Regions from separate parts of the Listeria grandensis genome, predicted to be linked through region 1. Evidence: a T-box and tRNA genes for the amino acid it is inferred to sense, from the RefSeq annotation. Region 1 holds a T-box; the other holds one or more tRNA genes.
What was found. A T-box is a leader RNA that pairs with one kind of tRNA and senses whether it is charged. The one in region 1 lies ahead of serS (serine--tRNA ligase), so its partner is inferred to be a tRNA-Ser.
Positions count from the first base shown of each region.

Region 2: it encodes a tRNA-Ser, which carries the amino acid that the T-box ahead of serS (serine--tRNA ligase) is inferred to sense. The anticodon was not compared.

Region 1 is NZ_JAASUG010000005.1:34,116-43,394, reverse strand. It holds gene pabB (aminodeoxychorismate synthase component I) at 192-1,904, opposite strand; gene HCJ54_RS08250 (glutamine amidotransferase-related protein) at 1,882-2,484, opposite strand; T-box leader at 3,069-3,285, shown strand; gene serS (serine--tRNA ligase) at 3,486-4,772, shown strand; gene HCJ54_RS08240 (HI_0552 family protein) at 4,903-5,568, shown strand; gene licT (BglG family transcription antiterminator LicT) at 5,749-6,597, shown strand; gene HCJ54_RS08230 (glucosamine-6-phosphate deaminase) at 6,870-7,586, shown strand; gene HCJ54_RS08225 (6-phospho-beta-glucosidase) at 7,666-9,099, shown strand; gene HCJ54_RS08220 (glycoside hydrolase family 1 protein) at 9,219-9,279, shown strand, end outside.
Region 2 is NZ_JAASUG010000002.1:201,144-210,422, reverse strand. It holds gene rph (ribonuclease PH) at 1-235, opposite strand, end outside; gene racE (glutamate racemase) at 225-1,049, opposite strand; gene HCJ54_RS03635 (YslB family protein) at 1,254-1,709, shown strand; gene ybaK (Cys-tRNA(Pro) deacylase) at 1,777-2,289, shown strand; tRNA gene HCJ54_RS03625 (tRNA-Ser) at 2,373-2,462, opposite strand; gene HCJ54_RS03620 (hypothetical protein) at 2,651-3,115, shown strand; gene HCJ54_RS03615 (VOC family protein) at 3,141-3,554, opposite strand; gene HCJ54_RS03610 (FusB/FusC family EF-G-binding protein) at 3,597-4,238, opposite strand; gene HCJ54_RS03605 (TetR/AcrR family transcriptional regulator) at 4,242-4,817, opposite strand; gene HCJ54_RS03600 (AzlC family ABC transporter permease) at 4,965-5,669, shown strand; gene HCJ54_RS03595 (AzlD domain-containing protein) at 5,666-5,989, shown strand; gene HCJ54_RS03590 (DUF1361 domain-containing protein) at 6,212-6,841, opposite strand; gene HCJ54_RS03585 (hypothetical protein) at 6,997-7,461, opposite strand; gene HCJ54_RS03580 (alpha/beta fold hydrolase) at 7,626-8,540, shown strand; gene HCJ54_RS03575 (glutamate-5-semialdehyde dehydrogenase) at 8,587-9,279, opposite strand, start outside.

The DNA.
Region 1 (9,279 bases):
AAAAACCACCGAGGAAAAGGGAGGAACCTCAGTGGTCAAAAAGGGAGTTTTACGAATCTTCATCCAAAAAGGGGGAAAGAATGAAGGTTCGTTTGTTGTTGTTAGCTTATACTTATATAATACTAGTCGCAATGGAAAGCTCGCTGTGAGTTAAATGAGAAATTGATGAATGTTTAGCGAGCTTTTTTTCATTAATGTAAGTCAATATTTACCCAGCCGCGAACGCTGTTGATTAGCCATGTTTTTGTTGCTTTGAGTAGGTCATTGCGATGTAGGACGCGTTCTGTAATTGTTTTTTCGGCTAAGAGGGTTTCGCGCATCGTACCGCCAAGTAGTCCTGATGATTGTTTTGGAGTGACGAGCTCGCCGTCGATTTCTGCTACTAGGTTGCCGTTTATAAATTCAGTGATCTCCCCGCGTTCATTCCATAATAATGTTTCGTCGTAGTCGATGCGACGTCGCTTTTCATACATGGTTCGATGGGTCGTTTTGTGGTACAGGAACGGGTCGGTGCTATTGACAGATTTATCAGCGAAGTGGGCTGTCCATGTGATTGGATCGGAAATAATGAGTTCGCCTTCTACGATGAGTTCACCAGATTTGTCAGAGAGTAAGCGAACTTTCCAAATATCTTTTGGATGATCTTTCGCAAAAGCTTCAAGAGCCTCATTTGCAGCGTCAATGTTCCACGTGAAACCAAAATAGTGGGCACTTTTTTCGATACGTTTTAGATGGAGATCGGTGCGATAGTAAATGCCATCCTCTAAACGGAGGCTTTCGAGTAGCTCGAATTTTGGTAGGTATGTGGTTAGGAGGGCGGCTTTTGCTTGGACTTCTTCGTATTCAGCACCACTTCGTGAATCCCAAACAATGCCGCCGCCAACGCCGTATTCAGCTGTTTTTTCCTCGGTATCGATAACGACAGTACGAATTGGGACATTAAAAATCGCTTCTTTATCAGGTGTTACATAGCCAATCGCTCCACAATAAACGTTTCGTGGGGAGGTTTCAGATTCTGTGATAAGCTTCATCGTGCTTACTTTTGGTGCCCCGGTGATGGAGCCACATGGGAATAGTGCTTCAAAAATTGCGGTCAGGTGGATTTCAGGAAGTGTCTCGGCGACAACAGTGGAGGTCATTTGCCAAACGGTCGGATAGCGCTCTACGTCAAAAAGATGCGGTACTTTAACAGAACCAGGTTTGGCGATTTGTCCTAAATCATTGCGTAAAAGATCAACAATCATCACGTTTTCCGCCTGATTTTTTGCGGAGGCTGCGAGCCAATCGCGTGCTTTGAAATCGTCTTCTAACGTCATGCCTCGTCTTGCTGTCCCTTTCATCGGCTTGGTTTTGATTACACCGTCTTTCCAATGAAAGAAAAGTTCTGGTGAGGCGGATAAAATATGGAAGCGCCCTGTCGAAAGATACGCCGAATAATTCGCTTGCTGTGCCGATTTCAGCTGCTCATAAAATTGTTTGTCATCATCTTCTTTAAAATCGCTTTGTAGGCGGATTGTATAATTTGTTTGATATGTATTTCCAGCGGCAATTTGTTCCCTAATAGCACGGATTCCGCTTGCATAAGAAGTGTAGTCCGTAGTTGGTTGCCAGTCTAATTTGGGTGGCATTGCTAACGCTTCGTTGGGCTGTTCTAATTCACGCATTTCTCGAAAAACACCGAACCAAAGTAAGGGCATTTTGCCAGCAGGGTGTGTTCTCAGGTTTTTGTTGAACGCTGCGGCTGCCTCATAGCCAACATATCCTGCGACATAGTAACCGAGATCGACAGCTTGCTCGACTTGGCGCATTCGCTCCATTACGTCATCTAGCTGATCCGTTTGGATAATCGCTTCTGGGAAGGAGAAAAGCTGTGTTTTGCCGTTAAAATCGAACTGCATTTTCATTTGCATAGCTCCGTTCTGTCATTTTTAAAAAATTACCCAGTATCTCGTGTCCATGTTCGGTCAAAATGGCTTCGGGATGGAATTGCACGCCTTCAACTAGATAATCGCGGTGTCGGACAGCCATAATGAGATTGTCTTTGGTTTTGGCAGTAATGATTAATTCGGTTGGGAATTTAGATTCTGTAGCAATGAGAGAATGATACCTAGTCACGTCAAAATGCGCGCTTAAGCTTGTAAACACGCCTTCTTGATCATTTGAGATAGTGGAGGTTTTGCCGTGAACTGGTTGTGGTGCACGGATAATTTCGCCGCCAAATGCTTGAACAATGGCTTGGTGGCCGAGACAAATGCCGAGAATAGGAATCTTACCGCTAAATTCGCGAATAATGGCTAGACTTATCCCAGCGTCATCAGGTGTTCCAGGACCGGGAGAAATGACGATAGACTCGGGATTTATTTCACAAACTTCGGTCAAAGTGATTTGATCATTCTTCACAACATAAACGTCTTTGCCAAGCTCTAGTAGATATTGATATAAATTGTATGTAAACGAGTCGTAATTATCGATTAACAGGATCACAATATCACTCCTAAATGGAATTTCAATAGATATACGTCCACCCTATTTATAGCAAACTAGTTACAGTTTGTCCAATAAGCAGACTTGTGATTTCACAAACTTTTGAAAGAAGTGATTTGCGCGTGGGAGGGGGAGATGTTATAATGAAAGTGAAAAAGGAAGCTGTGCGGCAAACACAACTTCCAATTACAAACACCATTTAAGATGGTGACAGCCCGAATATTTCAAGAGCCACTAAGCCGTCAAGCGTATAAAGTGGCTTTTATTTTTTGTCATTTTTACTGTTCATTATCATGACAATTAGCCCAGCAAACGCGATAGCTAGTGTCAATGACTCAAATACAGTCATGTTTTATCCTTTCTGGGATGAACCACGAACAACATGGCACCACCTACTTTCTGAGCTAGGATGCCAAACCACATCATAAACTTGTTTGTAGGCCTATTATAGCATGGTTGCAGGTAATTATATTGATGATTGTTTAATGCGATTTTTCTAGATAAATTACAAATTTTATGTAGTGGTTTTTTTGATTTGGCTTGCTAATTCTGGGTTTATGGGGTAGAATGTTCTTAAATAATGAATTAAAACGTTGACAAGAGATAGTAGTAGAAGTTGTGCTTTTTAGAGAGCTGATGGTTGGTGGGAATCAGTAGGAACGCTTTTATGAATCCGTCTTGGAGTGAGCAGAGGAATTGTGAGTAATCTGCTTCGGTGGGAACCGTTATATCAATCGAGCTGGAGTTTCGGGATTTTCTCGGACTCAATTAGGGTGGCAACGCGGTACTTCCGTCCCTTTCCATGTATTTTATTTGGGGAGAGATTTGGGGGTCTTTTTGTTTGGACTTTTAGAAAGCGTATTGTGCTTTCTAAAAGTCCAAATATAAGACGGAGCGAAGCGCAGTGTTAGTCCTTCAGTTTTCTTTACGCGAAACGTGACTGGACCGAATTTCAAACCAAATAAGAGTCGAGACTACCATTTTGTGAGGAGGAATTTGAGATGTTAGATGTTAAGTTATTACGTGAGGATTTTGAAGGTGTGAAGGAGAAGTTGTCGCATCGTGGGGAAGATCTTGGTGAGTTTGAGAAGTTTGGTGCGCTGGATACGCGGCGTCGGACGTTGATTATTGAAGTGGAGACGCTTAAGAGTCAGCGTAATGAGGTTTCGCAGGAAATTGCACAGTTGAAGCGTGAGAAGCAGGACGCGGATGCGAAAATTGAGGAAATGCGTGTGGTCGGCGATCGGATTAAGACGTTTGATATTGAGCTGAACGAGATTGATGAGAAGTTGCGCAATATTTTGATGGCGATTCCGAATATTCCGCATGAGTCTACGCCGGTTGGTGAAACGGAAGATGATAATGTGGAGGTTCGTAAATGGGGCGAGGTTCGGACGTTTGAGTTTGAGCCAAAAGCGCATTGGGACTTGGGTACGGATTTAGGCATTTTAGATTTTGAGAATGCGGCGAAGGTTGCGGGAAGTCGGTTTGTTTTTTATAAGAAACTAGGAGCAAGACTTGAGCGGGCGTTGATTAATTTTATGATGGATTTGCATGCGACGGAGCACGGGTATGATGAGATGTTGCCGCCGTACATGGTGAATCGTGATAGTATGACGGGGACGGGGCAGCTACCGAAGTTTGAAGAGGATGCGTTCTTGATTGAGAAGGAGGACTATTTCTTGATTCCGACGGCGGAGGTTCCGGTGACGAACTATCATCGTGATCAGATTATGAATGTGGATGACTTGCCGCAAAAGTATACGGCTTACAGTGCGTGTTTCCGTTCTGAGGCGGGTTCTGCGGGGCGTGATACGCGTGGTTTGATTCGCCAACATCAGTTTAACAAGGTGGAAATGGTGCAGTTTGTGAAACCTGAGGACTCTTATGCAGCGCTTGAGGCATTGACGGATAATGCGGAGGATGTGTTGCGTCGTTTGGAACTGCCGTATCGTGTGCTTAGTATGTGTACAGCGGATTTGGGATTCACGGCTGCGAAAAAATATGATATTGAAGTGTGGATTCCAAGTGGGGACAGCTACCGCGAGATTTCTTCTTGTAGTAATTTTGAGGCGTTCCAGGCGCGTCGTGCGAATATTCGTTTCCGTCGTGAGCCGGGTGCGAAACCTGAATTTGTGCATACGTTGAACGGTTCTGGACTTGCGATTGGACGCACGGTTGCTGCGATTTTAGAGAATTATCAGTTGGCGGACGGTTCTGTGGCAATTCCAAAAGCATTGCAAGGTTATATGGGTGGCGTGGAAGTGATTGCGGCACCGGAAAAATAAACAAAGAAGGCAGGTCTTTCTCTAATTCTAGAGGGGGCCTGTTTTGCTATGCAGGATCATAGTTTGACGGTTATTAGGCGTTAAATAGTGTATAATGACATACAAAGATAGAATAAAGGAGTACGGCATAATGCGATTTTACGAGGAAGATTTTGAGCTTTTTGATCGGGATTATTTTCAGTTTCGCCAAATGAAGGAGTTTACGCCGACGTTGGTTGAGGGTGTGAAGGCGGAGTACAAGGCAAAATGGGACGTGTGGAAGGAGTTTGCGGCGTTGTGTCAGCGGGGAACGGTTGGTTTTGGGAAGCCAAAAGTGGAGAGTTGGACGAATGGATGGCAGGTTCGGTCGCATTTTTGGGCGTATTATAAGGGGTTGTCGCGGCAGGATTCGGCGAGCATGATTGCGATTTTGCTGAACAAGAATAATTTTCGGATTTATCTGGAGTGGCACGCGTATCGAAGCGCGGATTCGGTGACAAGTTATGAGGATCATGTGCAGTGGGTGCAATTTTTGCCGGAGTGGGTTCGGGAATTGGGGATTGACACGCAGGGTTATCAGGTTTGGACGTCGTATGAGGATGAGCCGGATAATTTTGTCGGATTGCAAGATTATTTGGAGGATGTGGCGGTTCGGGAACACTTTGAGGAACTATTGGAAAACCCGAAAAAATGGTTGCGAATTGGGCGGATTATTCGGAAAGAGGACGCTGTGAAATGCGTTGCTATGGAAGAGATTGTAAGCAAATCGATGATGGAATTGGCGTATTTATACAGCAAGACGGAAAGCTTCGAATAAATTTGAAAAATCTCGTTGACAGCGCTTTCGAAAAGGTGCTATACTTAGCCTTAAGATAAGGATTGTTACTGATTCGATCAGGCATTACCAACGTCGACGGGGGAAGCACGTATTTTTTTTGTATGTGTGAGCGCGTGCGGTATTGGTATTTTTTTCGTCCATGAAAGCGAGGAGGCTTCTATGAAGATTATTAAAGCGATTAATAATAATGTTGCTCTGGCGATGAATGAGCAGGGACATGAGCTTGTTATCATGGGCAAGGGTGTTGGATTCCAGAAGAAGATGGATGATATTATTGATGATGCGGTGATTGAGAAGGTTTTTGTTTTGGAGACAGAGGAATTGTCTGAGAAATTGATGGATTTACTTGGCGAGATTCCAGCGATTCATTTGGAGATTGCGGATGAGATTGTGAATTATGCGAAGGAAACCTTTGATGCGAAAATCAGTGACAATGTGTATTTGACGCTTACAGATCATATTAGTTTTGCAATTGCGCGTTATGAGAAGAATATGGTGATTCGCAATGTGATGTTGTGGGAAATCAAGAAGTTTTACAAGGATGAGTTTAGGATTGGGCTTAAGGCGCTTGAGATTATTAAGGATCGGCTAGGCATTCAGCTTGGTGAGGATGAGGCGGGATTTATTGCGCTTCATATTGTGAATGCGCGGACGGATGGCCTGGCGATGAAGACTACGGTTGATATGACGCAACTGGTGCAGGATGTGCTGAACATTGTGACGTATCACTTCAATGTAGTGTTGGATGAGTCGTCGCTGAATTATACGCGTTTTGTGACTCATTTACAGTATTTTGCACAGCGGTTATTGCGGAATGAGATTGTGGATTCGGGCGATGATTTTCTGTATGATCAGGTGCAGGTGAAGTATCCAGAAAGCTTTGCGTGCACTGGGAAAATTGACGCGTATTTGCAAAAGGCGCACCATGCGACGCTTACGAAGGACGAACGGGTGTATTTGACGCTCCATATTCACCGGGTAACGGAGCGGAATCGAGCAATTGAATAAAGATGACGATCGAGCGATGGATTGTTACTGGTACGACCAGGCATAACCTAGATTGATGATGAGAACGAGCCACATTTGTGTCCCGCGATCGTTGTTGGTTTGGGTTTTGTTGAGGTTCTTAAGAAGCGTACTATGCTGAATTAGAACCTCAATATGCATAGGAGCGGAGCGAGTATGTAAACCTCGCGTTTAGCTTTTCATTTGCTCTGTAATGCATTACAGGATGTAAGATAGGATTAAGATCAGTTTATAACAAAAAGGAGGACATAATTTTGAAATTTATTATTACAGATTCTTATGAAGAAATGAGTACGGTTGCAGGGCAGCATCTATTGGGTTATATGTATCAGGATCGCCGTGTCAATATGTCGATTACGGCTGGGAATACGCCACTTCGCATGTATGAGCAACTTGTTCCGCAGGTGAAGGGAAAATCTTATTTTGATAATGTTCACTATTACAATTTCGATGAGATTCCGCTCAAAGGAACTGGTGAGCCTGGTGTGACGATTAGTAATTTGGCGAAGTCGTTTTTTACGCCAGCGGGGATTCCGGCTGAGCAGATTCATGCGCTGGATGAAACGAATTATGAGACGCATGATGCGAGGTTGAAAGCGGACGGCGGGCTTGATGTGATCTTGCTTGGTATTGGCGCGGATGGCCATTTTTGTGGGAACTTGCCGGATACGACGGACGTTCATGATGAGACAGTTGCGGTTCCGACGACGCCTGAAATGAAAGAGATTTTGATTGGCGAGGTTGGCGGAGATGCATCGAAGGTTCCTGATTTTTATGTGACAATGGGACCAAAAGCGGTGATGCAGGCGAAGAATATTATCATGTTTGCGAATGGGAAGCATAAAGCGGAGATCGTGAAAAAAGCCTTTTTTGGTGAAATTACGAAAGATGTGCCGTCTTCCATTTTACAATTGCATCCGTCGATTACGGTTATTTTGGATAGGGACGCAGCATCGTTGTGTCCGTTGTGATGCACTATTCATCGATTTAGAATTTCATTGTGCTTTGCGTAATTAACTAATTTTGAATAGAGAAGGAGAGAAAAATATTATGACAAAATCACCATTTCCAGAAGGATTTTTATGGGGCGGCGCGGTCGCTGCCAATCAATGTGAGGGAGCGTATTTAGAGGATGGTAAGGGCTTGTCGCCTGTCGATGTTTTACCGTCTGTTGAGGGAGGACGTTGGGATGCGGTTATGAATCCGACGAAAGCGCTGGAAACGAAATATGATTATTATCCGAGTCATGAGTCGATCGATTTTTATCATCGTTATAAAGAGGATATTGCGTTGTTTGCGGAAATGGGATTCAAGTCGTTCCGTTTGTCGATTAGTTGGCCACGTATTTTCCCAAATGGCGATGATGCGACTCCGAACGAAGCGGGTCTTGAGTTTTATGATCGTGTGTTTGACGAGTGTGCGAAATATGGCATCGAACCTGTTGTGACGATTAATCATTTTGATACACCGGTGGAACTTTTCAAGAAGTATGGTGGTTGGAAGAATCGCAAGTGTATCGATTTTTACATGAATTTCTGTGAGGTTATTTTTAATCGTTATAAAGGAAAAGTGAAGTATTGGATGACGTTTAATGAGATTAATATGATTTTGCATCTGCCGTTTTTCGGTGGTGGTATGGATGTGAATGGGGAAGCGAATCCGGAAGAGGCGAAGTATCAAGCGGCGCATCATCAGTTGGTGGCTTCTGCGATGGCGACGAAATTGGCGCATGAGATTGATCCGGAAAATCAGGTTGGTTGTATGTTGGCGGCAGGTTCGACGTATGCATTCTCCTGTGATCCGAAAGATGTTTGGAAAGCGATGCAAGCCGATCGTGAGGGTTATTTCTTCATTGATGTGCAAGCGCGCGGCTACTATCCGAGTTATAGCAAGCGTTTCTTCAAGGAGCACAACATTAATTTAGTGATGGAAGACGGCGATTTGGACGTTCTGAAAAATCATACGGTGGACTATGTGGCGTTTAGTTATTATTCTTCTCGTCTGACAAGTGCGGATCCTGAAGTGATGAAAGAGACCGAGGGCAACGTTTTTGCGACATTGCGTAATCCTAATTTGGAAGCGAGCGAATGGGGTTGGCAAATCGATCCTCTTGGTCTGCGTATTACGATGAATGCGATTTACGATCGTTATCAAAAGCCACTTTTCGTCGTGGAAAATGGTCTTGGTGCAGTGGACACGGTGGAGGCTGATGGCGCGATTAACGATGATTACCGGATTGATTATATGCGTGAGCACGTGCGCGAAATGGGCGAAGCGATTGAGGACGGTGTCGATTTGATTGGCTATACGCCGTGGGGTTGTATTGACCTTGTCAGCGCTGGCTCTGGCGAGATGAAGAAGCGTTACGGTTTCATCTACGTTGACCGCGATAATGAAGGTAAGGGTACGCTTGACCGTTCTAAGAAGAAATCGTTCCATTGGTATAAAAAAGTGATTGAGAGTAATGGTACGGATCTAGCTTAAAAACACGAGCCGGACTGCAAAAATTATTTTGTGGTTCGGCTTATTTTAGGCTTGCTCTGTAATGCATTACATGCCTTATACTAAAAATGTAAACAAGATCGAGAGGAGCGAATAAACAAATGACTGAAATCAAAAAGCAATTTCCAGATGGATTTTTATGGGGCGGGGCTACGGCTGCGA
Region 2 (9,279 bases), on a different contig from region 1:
AGGATTCACGGATATTCCGGCGTTCCGTTGCACGAGGCAACATCGCGTATTCCGCAGAAACCCAGCCGCGACCTTCTCCGCGCATAAATGGTGGTACCCGATCTTCCACAGATGCGGAACAAATCACTTTCGTATCGCCGACTGTAATTAAAATCGAGCCTTCTGGATGCTTTATGTACCCAGGAATCATTTCAACTTGGCGTAATGCATCTTTTTCTCTTCCATCAAATCTCATGTCTAACACCCTTTTCATTTCCTAATTTAATATGTTCCACCTGCATGTCAGGAATATCTAACCAATCTTCCGCAATATCTTGAAAAATAGAGACCGAGCCAGTCGTGAAAAACCGGTGATTCACACCGATGTCGTCATGGTCTAAAAGGTCATGATAATCCAGTAAAGCGCTGACTTCACTCGCCGTTTCCTCTCCAGAATTTATGACAGCAACATCCGATCCCATAAAATTTTCAATCAATGTTTTGAGTAGCGGATAATGTGTACAGCCAAGAATGATCGTATCAATTTTGGTGCTTTTTAATGGTAGGAGAGACTCTGCAACGATTTTTTTAGCGATCGCGCTTTTATATTCACGGCTTTCAACGACAGACACAAATTTGGGGCAGGCGAGCGAATCAACTTCTACACGCCGGTTCAGCCCTCTTAGAGCCTTCGGGTAAGCCATGCTTTGAACCGTCCCAATCGTGCCGAGTACGCCGATGCGGTTGTTGCGACTTGCCTTTAATGCTGCTCTTGAACCAGGCTGAATGACGCCGATAACCGGGATATCTAATTTTGCCCGAATGTCAGTTAATGCTGCCGCGGTCGCGGTGTTACAAGCGATGACGAGCATTTTTATATTGCGATCGACGAGAAAATTCGTCATTTCCCAAGTAAATTGATTTACTTCCTTACTATCACGCGGTCCATACGGGCAACGTGCGGTGTCACCGAGATAATATATTTGTTCGTGGGGGAGCTGTTTCAGGACTTCTTTAACAACCGTCAGTCCGCCAACACCCGAATCAATAAAACCAATTGCTCTTTTCACACGTTTCGCCTCAATTTCTTTATTTTCATCTTCTTATTAGTATACTATAGTTTTACATTATACTCTCCATTTTCGTATTTTTTAAGCGTTTTCGCAAGTTTTTTGATGGATTTTCAGTTTTTTTTTGCGAATTTTATAGGTTGATGTTTCTATTTTGCGGGTTTTCTGGGTATAATAAACAAAGAAGAAAGCGGGGTATTGTAAATGGCAGAAAATGAAGAAATTGTAAACGAAAAAATGATACCAGTATTTGGCTACGAACTAATTCGCGATACGCTGTTGCCAAATGTGTTAGGTGAAGAGGCGCCGCATATTTTATATTGGGCTGGCAAAGAACTCGCGCGGAAATACCCGTTAGAGACGCTAGATGAGCTTGCGGACTTTTTTGCGCGAGCTTCGTTTGGAGACCTCGCAGTGACTACCGAAAAGAAAGATGAAATGCATCTGATTTTAAGTGGCGAAATGGTCGCTTTACGCCTAGACAATGACAGCAATGTGATATTCAAACTCGAAGCTGGCTTTATCGCCGAACAAATCCAGCATCAAAAGAAATTGTACACAGAGAGCTATGAGGAAGTCGATAAACGTAAAAAGACAGTCAAAATCATTGTGAAATGGGATCGTAAAGAAATTGTTTCCGATGGAGAAATTGTCAGTTAAATTTAAACGGCAACAGGTATTCTAAAAGCGCGATGGAATACCTGTTTTCATTTGGAGGGAAGGGCACATGGCGCATAATAAAAAAATTCCTAAAACCAATGTTGGCAGAATTTTAGATCAAAAAAAGATAGCTTACGAATTGCATCAAATTCCATTTCACGATAAACACATGGATGCCGTCACGGTGGCGCATGATTTAAACGTACCGCCGGACGAAATCTATAAAACATTGGTGACAAAAGGAGACAAAACGGGTATCGTCGTGGCGTGTATTCCAGGGAATGAAGCATTAGATCTGAAACAATTAGCCAAGGCAAGTCATAATAAAAAGATAGAGATGTTACCGATGAAAGACTTGGAAGCAACGACAGGATACATACGTGGCGGTTGTTCACCGATTGGCATGAAAAGGCTATTTCCAACTTTTATCGCAGATCAGGCAATGTCACAAGACAGTATTTTAATCTCCGCGGGAAAAAGAGGTTTTCAAGTAGGCATCAATCCGTATGACTTAGCGAAAGCAGTCAATGCCTCGTTTGTCTCAATAAGCAATAAAGACGCCCATCATTCGCGCATTTGATGGGCGTCTTTACATTCGAAAATTAGAATAAAAAAACAGATCTATGATTAACATAGATCTGTTTTCACACATATTATTTAAAAAGGAGGAAGAGGGATTCGAACCCCCGCGCGGTCTTACCCGCCTGTCGGTTTTCAAGACCGATCCCTTCAGCCAAACTTGGGTATTCCTCCATAAGCACAAGAATTATTGTATCATGAAAATGTTGGTTTGCCAAGATATAAATCAACATTTTTTCATAAATTTTTCAACCGAGTGCTTTATTGCCAGAAAGAAGCGATAAAGTAGCTAAAAGATATTGCATCCAATTAGAAATAAAAGTACAATAATCGTATGTCTTATAACCAAAAGGTGGAGAATAATGCATGAAAAGCTGATATCAACGGAAATAACGAAGCTCTTAGCAAAGGAGATTTTTCGGTTTGCTGATTTTTGGTTTGACAATTATTATACAAAAAATCTAGCCAGGGAAATTTTACGACAACATCCGGATTTCATTGCAGTGTACCGACCTCGTATTGTAGCGACTGTGGCCAATAGCTTGAAGGCAGTTAGTGGGGGGAGCTACTCACAATTAGACTACTATAATCTAGGGAAAACAGAGGCGCAAAATGGGCTGACTGTGGCAGATGCTATCCGCAATCGCTATTCTTTTGAAGAGGCAACAGAAACCTTCCTAAAAAAACGTAACGAGGAAAGCTCATTAGGTATTGCAAAGCAAGAAATTGATTACTATATGGAAGAACTGAATGATTTTCATGAAATAATCATGCCGCTTATCTTACAGGGGTACACGCATCATTATGGGTACGCAAAAAAACGATAGGATCTGATTCCCATCGTTTTTTATCTTAGCCGTTAACTGCGCTAGGGTCCATATAGACAACTTCCCAAAGGTGTCCATCAATATCTTGGAAGCTCCAGCTATACATGAAACCTTCGTCCGTTTTATCGTTAGAAACCGTCCCGCCAGCAGCAAGGGCTTTTTCAACAATTTCGTCTACACCAGCGCGATCATCTGCGGAGATGGCGATTATCGCTTCTGTTGTTTTTGTTGAATCCGCAATTTCTTTTTTCGTGAAATTTTGGAAGAATTTTTCGACAAGTAACATGATGAACGTATTTTCATTCAAGATCATGCATGTTGCGTTTTCGTCTGTAAATTGAGGATTAAATTCGAAACCAAGCGCAGTGAAGAATTCCACCGACTTATCAAGATCTTTTACTGCTAAATTAACAAAGAGCATTTTTGGTTGTGTTGCCATTTTTCTACCTCCTTTATTTTATATATAATAGTATACCCGAACTCACGATTTTAAGACACCAATAAACTCATCAAGCTTTGTACGATCCTTCATTTGCGTACTACATGCTATGCTGTCTGCGCAAATATATTGTCCCACTGCACGATATTGATCGGTATTCCCCTTTGTTTTAATATCTGCTTTAAATAAACCGACACGCCCATTTTCGTGGCAAAAGGCGCAGATACCTTTTTTTGCTATAGGTGTGAAATTACCTTGTATGCCAGTTAATTGCTCTTTATATGGAGCGATAATAAATTTCTTCTGTGCGCCAGTGTCATTCCAGCCTAGAAATACAAGTCGTGCCATTTCCTCGGGTGATATTGTCGGAGCTTTCAATTTCTTCGCTTTCGGAAAGAGTTTTTTCACAACCGCGTCATCAATGGTAGGGAAGGGGAGGAGAAAATCTTGTAATGTTGCATCATACTTTTCTAAATGCTCTTCGGAGCGAATATGGAAAATCTCTCCGATTAGTTGCTCTTGCTCGCTGTCCAATGTATCGAAAATAGCCGTTGCTTTATCAATACATGAAAACCGAAGTGCATTTTTGACACCTTCATCATTTGTATTTTGAGCGCCATAAAAAGCGTTCATCGCCTGTTTTAAAATGAAATGGTAATTCACATTTGTTATAAATGGTTTCATGGTTTAACTCTCCTTTTGCGTTCCCTGGAAGAAAAAACGCTCGGTTAAGGCGATAATCTGATCTTCCAATACGCCTTCTTGTAATAGATGATCAAAGATAGCAGGATCAAATAAATGAATAAAATACGAAACTAGAAATGTAGTCGGATAGACAGAATCAAGTATGTTCTGTGTTTGCAAATGCTTAAAAAGAATTGCCAACTCCTCGTAAATCTTCTCGAAAATGGAAGTGAGCTCTGTTTTCTTTGTCCTATCAGGCTTATTTTGTAACACTAAAATGAAATAGGGGTTGCGACTAATCGTGTGAATCAGTGTTTTGATACGCAATGTGCTGTCATCCACATTGATCATTGTCTCGCGCATCATTTTAAGGAAATTCTGGGCATTACGCTCTAAAATTCGAGCAATGATCGCATCTTTGTTTGTGAAATGATTATAAAGTGTTCCCTTAGAAATACCAACAGCAAGAGCCAGTTCATCCATATTAATCGTACCGTCCATGTTTTGTGTTAGCATTGTTTCAGCCTGTGCTAGTATTAGCTGTTCTCGGTCGTATTTTTGCTGTTCCTTCCAATTCATTTAGAGCTCTCCTTTAAACGCGAGTCATATTTTGACTTCGGAGTCATTTTATAAAGTTAGTATAAAATGAAATGGTTAAAAAGTCAACAGCGCACTGGTCAAACCTTGTAGATTCTGATAGGATATGAAAGAAAAGGAGGGATTGAATTGTCAGAAGAAGCAGGGAATATTACTTTTAAACAAGGCGTTCGGGATTGTATTCCAACGCTACTAGGATACATAAGCATTGGTATTGCTGCAGGTGTTGCCGGTGTAGCAGCCCATTTGAGTGTTTTAGAAATTACATTACTTGCGATTTTTGTTTATGCGGGAGCAGCGCAGTTTATTATTTGTGCGATGTTGCTTACTAATAGCACGACGCTTGCTATCGTTGTGACGACTTTCATCGTCAATTTCCGCCATCTGTTACTTGGGGCGACATTAGCACCGCATTTTCAAAAAGATGCCATGTTAAAAAATATCGGTATCAGCCTGTTGGTGACAGATGAATCTTTTGGCGTCGCAGCAATAAAACTGGCGAAGAAAGAGCCGATTTATGCCGCTTGGATGAACGGACTAAATATTACGGCTTACATTGTCTGGATTGCGTCCTGTACACTCGGCGGACTTGTTGGGAAACTCATTCCAAATCCGAACGTCTTAGGACTTGATTTTGCACTCACAGCGATGTTTGTTGCTTTATTTGTTTTTCAGCTACAGAGTGTTCCTAAAACGAAGATAAGGCATATTGTGATGCTGATTACATACATGCTTATTTGTATGATTGGTCTCTCCTTCATCGTGACAACCAATGTTGCTGTAGTGCTTTCGACCTTAATCGTAGCTACTATTGGGGTGGTGACAGACCGATGAGTATCAGCTATTCATTCCTTCTCCTATTACTTGGTTGTTCTCTCGTTACCGCAATACCTCGGATGTTACCATTTTTAATGATGCGGAATATGGAAATCCCCGAACCGATGTTAAAGTGGCTCAGCTATATCCCGCTCTGCATATTTAGTGCCCTGATCATCGAAAGCTTCATGACAAACGGATCGACAGGATTTCAAATCCATTGGCTGGAGCTTATTGCAGTCATCTGTACACTCGTGATTTCGCTCCTTACAAGAAGTCTGCTTTGGACAGTTATTCTAGGAGTTATCCTGATGGCATTATTACGATTTATCTTCTAGCTGCAAAAAAGACTTGCATAAAAATAAAGGGCATGGTATAATAGTTACCGTTGTTAATTTAACATTATCGGTGGCGGAATAGGTAGACGCATTTAGTTGCAAAGAACTTCGAAGCAGAGCAACAGTATAAAGTACATTTAAACAAATGAAGATTTAAATATGAGTTTGTGTGGTGCAAATCCACACCCGATGATCAATAAAAAAGACTAGTGAGCTTGCTCACTAGTCTTTTTTATCCGGGAATTTTAAAAATATGAGGTATATAAGCGTTTGGATCACGATAAAACAGATTACAAAATAAAGCATGGGATAAGAAAAGGCATCCAGCATTTGTTGTAGCGAACGCAGTGGGTCAGTGAACAAATAAACGGAATGTAGTCGGGCGAATCGGCCTAAATAAATAGCGTAGCCAGAAAGAATTGTAAGCCCACCAAACGTTGCCCAATAAAACAGGGTACTCGCTGATTTCCAGCGGATCATCCATTCATCTAGCATCCATTTCAAAGATACAAAACCGGTGTATAGTCCAAAGAAAACGCCGACGGTCATGACAGTAAACCTCTCCCAAATATGAGGATGGTTCGAGAAGACACCAATTTGGGCGGCGTTAATACGTAAATTTTCTAGATGAAAGAAATCGGTTAACAAATACGGCGCATTCGGAAAAAATAATAGCCATAAAAAAGCGACTGGCCAAAAAAGATAAGGGCTTCTCTTTTTACGATACACAAAGGCTGCCAGTTCAAGCGGTATGTAAGCTAACAATACGTTTAAAATTAAGAAAAAATACCCATCTAACACATAAATAATATATATAAAATACATAATCAGAAAAATTCTGCACCATTTCATCACGTTCCATCGCTCCATTTCTAAATTACTATTTTACCAAATAGGAGCCGCTTAAAAACATCGATCCAGATGACAAAACTAGTTTTTTATGTGACAAAATTGTAAGTTTGGCGTAAAAAGAACGGCAGCCATGAAAAGCCGCCGTTCTTGAACTATTACACCGTTAAGGAAACCACTTGCATGTCTTTATTTGCGATATCCAAAAATGGTAACTTTACACGTGTATCTAAACAATACGCATTGTATAAAAGTGGTTTTAGATCAGTCGAACTGTTATCGATCGTACCGACAAAACGTTTGATTTCCTGATACAGTATTTCCGGTTGTTTGAGCGAAGCAATTTTTGCATCGATGCGATTTTGACTGACATTCACATTCGACACGTGAATAGCTTCATCAAAAGTAGGATTAATCGACTCACGTGTCAGCTCTACGTTCGTGTAGCCATTATCAGCCCAGTCCACCTCGATAATATGGCAATCCTCCAATATCAAAAAATCGCCTGTCCAGAGCTTGCCGTCGATCTCTACAACCATACGTGTATTAGCGAAGAGCTCTTTGTTACCATATTTCTTTAAACAATAGTCAAACATTTGTAAATGCGCGATATCATTCATCATGTCAACATCTCCTTCATAGCTCTATTTTAACATGTTGTGATTAGGTGAACAAGTGAAAAAAGTAACAGAAAAAATGGAGACTGGATAGTGTACCGATAGGAATATTTGGGTATGGAAGGTTAAGTGCTGTATAATAAATTTAGGATGGAAAGAGGAGGGATACGATGCACACAGAATTAAAAATAACGACACATGATAATTTACCTTTGCACGTACATATTTGGGAAGAGGTAGCAGATCCAATCGGCATTGTCCAAATCGTGCATGGAATGGGGGAGCATGGCGCAAGATATAGTCAATTTGCACGCTATTTAAACAGTCAAGGGTTCATTGCGATTGCAGACGATCATCGAGGGTTTGGTAAGAGTGCGTCAGACGAGGCAGGGCTTGGGCATTTACCTTTTCCAGACGGTTTTGATGCGATGGTATCAGATGAGGTTTCCGTCGCTGATTTTGTGAAAGCGCGTTATCCCGATCTACCCCATCTGCTTTTCGGACATAGCATGGGTAGTTTTGTGGCACGTGTTTTGATTACGCAATACAAAGTTGATGCGACAGTCCTCGCGGGTAGCGGCTTGCAGCCAGATCCGCTTTTGAAAACAGGGCTATTGTACGCCAGATTTAGAGCGCAGAAAAATGCGACGAGGCGTAGCAAGGTGCTGCATAAATTATCATTTTACGGCTTTAATCACGAATTTGCGAAGGAAAAACATCCATTTAGCTGGCTTTCACGAGATCGGGAAGTTCACCAGGCTTATATGGCAGATCCGTTTGGCGGTCAAGTCATCGGTTCCTTAGGTTTTTATCATAGTTTATTACGCGGTGTGGAGCAATCGCAAAATGAGAAGACGATTCGGGGTACGCCGAAAGAACTGCCGTTATTGCTTATTTCGGGGAGTAAAGACCCGGTAGGACATCTCGGTAAGGACGTGCCCAAATTAGCGGTGAAATACGAACGGGCCGGTGTGGAAGATGTGACGCTGAAAATATACGAAGATGCCAGACATGAGCTCACCAATGAAATAAATAAAGAACAGGTTTTTGAAGATGTTTCAGGTTGGTACAGACAACAAATATAACAAAAAAATCGATGCTTGCAGCTTAGTGCGTAGCATCGATTTTTTGTTATTCGCGGATTTGACCTTCCCCATAAATGATATATTTTGTAGAGGTAAGTTCGTTTAATCCCATCGGACCGCGCGCATGTAGTTTTTGCGTACTGATACCGATTTCAGCCCCAAAACCGAATTCGAAACCGTCTGTGAAACGGGTAGATGCATTGACATAAACCGCTGCAGCATCGACTTGTTGGAGGAATTTTTGGCTGGTAAAATAATTATCGGTGACAATTGCCTCAGAATGTTTTGTGCCGTAGTGATTGATATGCGCGATAGCAGCATCAACGCTTGTGACAACTTTAATAGCCAAAATATAATCGGCATATTCGGTTTCCCAATCTAGTTCCACAGCAGGAATGACATCAGAGACGATTGTGGCAACCGTTTTATCTCCGCGAACTTCCACTTTTTCGGTGCGGAGTTTGGCGATAATGGACGGGAGAAAATCAGCAGCAACGTCTTCATGTATGAGTAGCGTTTCGGCAGCGTTGCAAACAGAAGGGCGACTAGCTTTGGCATTGACAATAATCTTTGTGGCCATCTCTAATTGCGCATCTTTATCGATATAAACATGGCAATTGCCAGTTCCGGTTTCGATGACAGGAACGGTGGCAGTTTCAAGGACAGCTTGAATCAAGCGTGCGCTTCCACGAGGGATGAGTACATCAAGATAGCGATTTAGTCGCATTAGTTCTTGAGC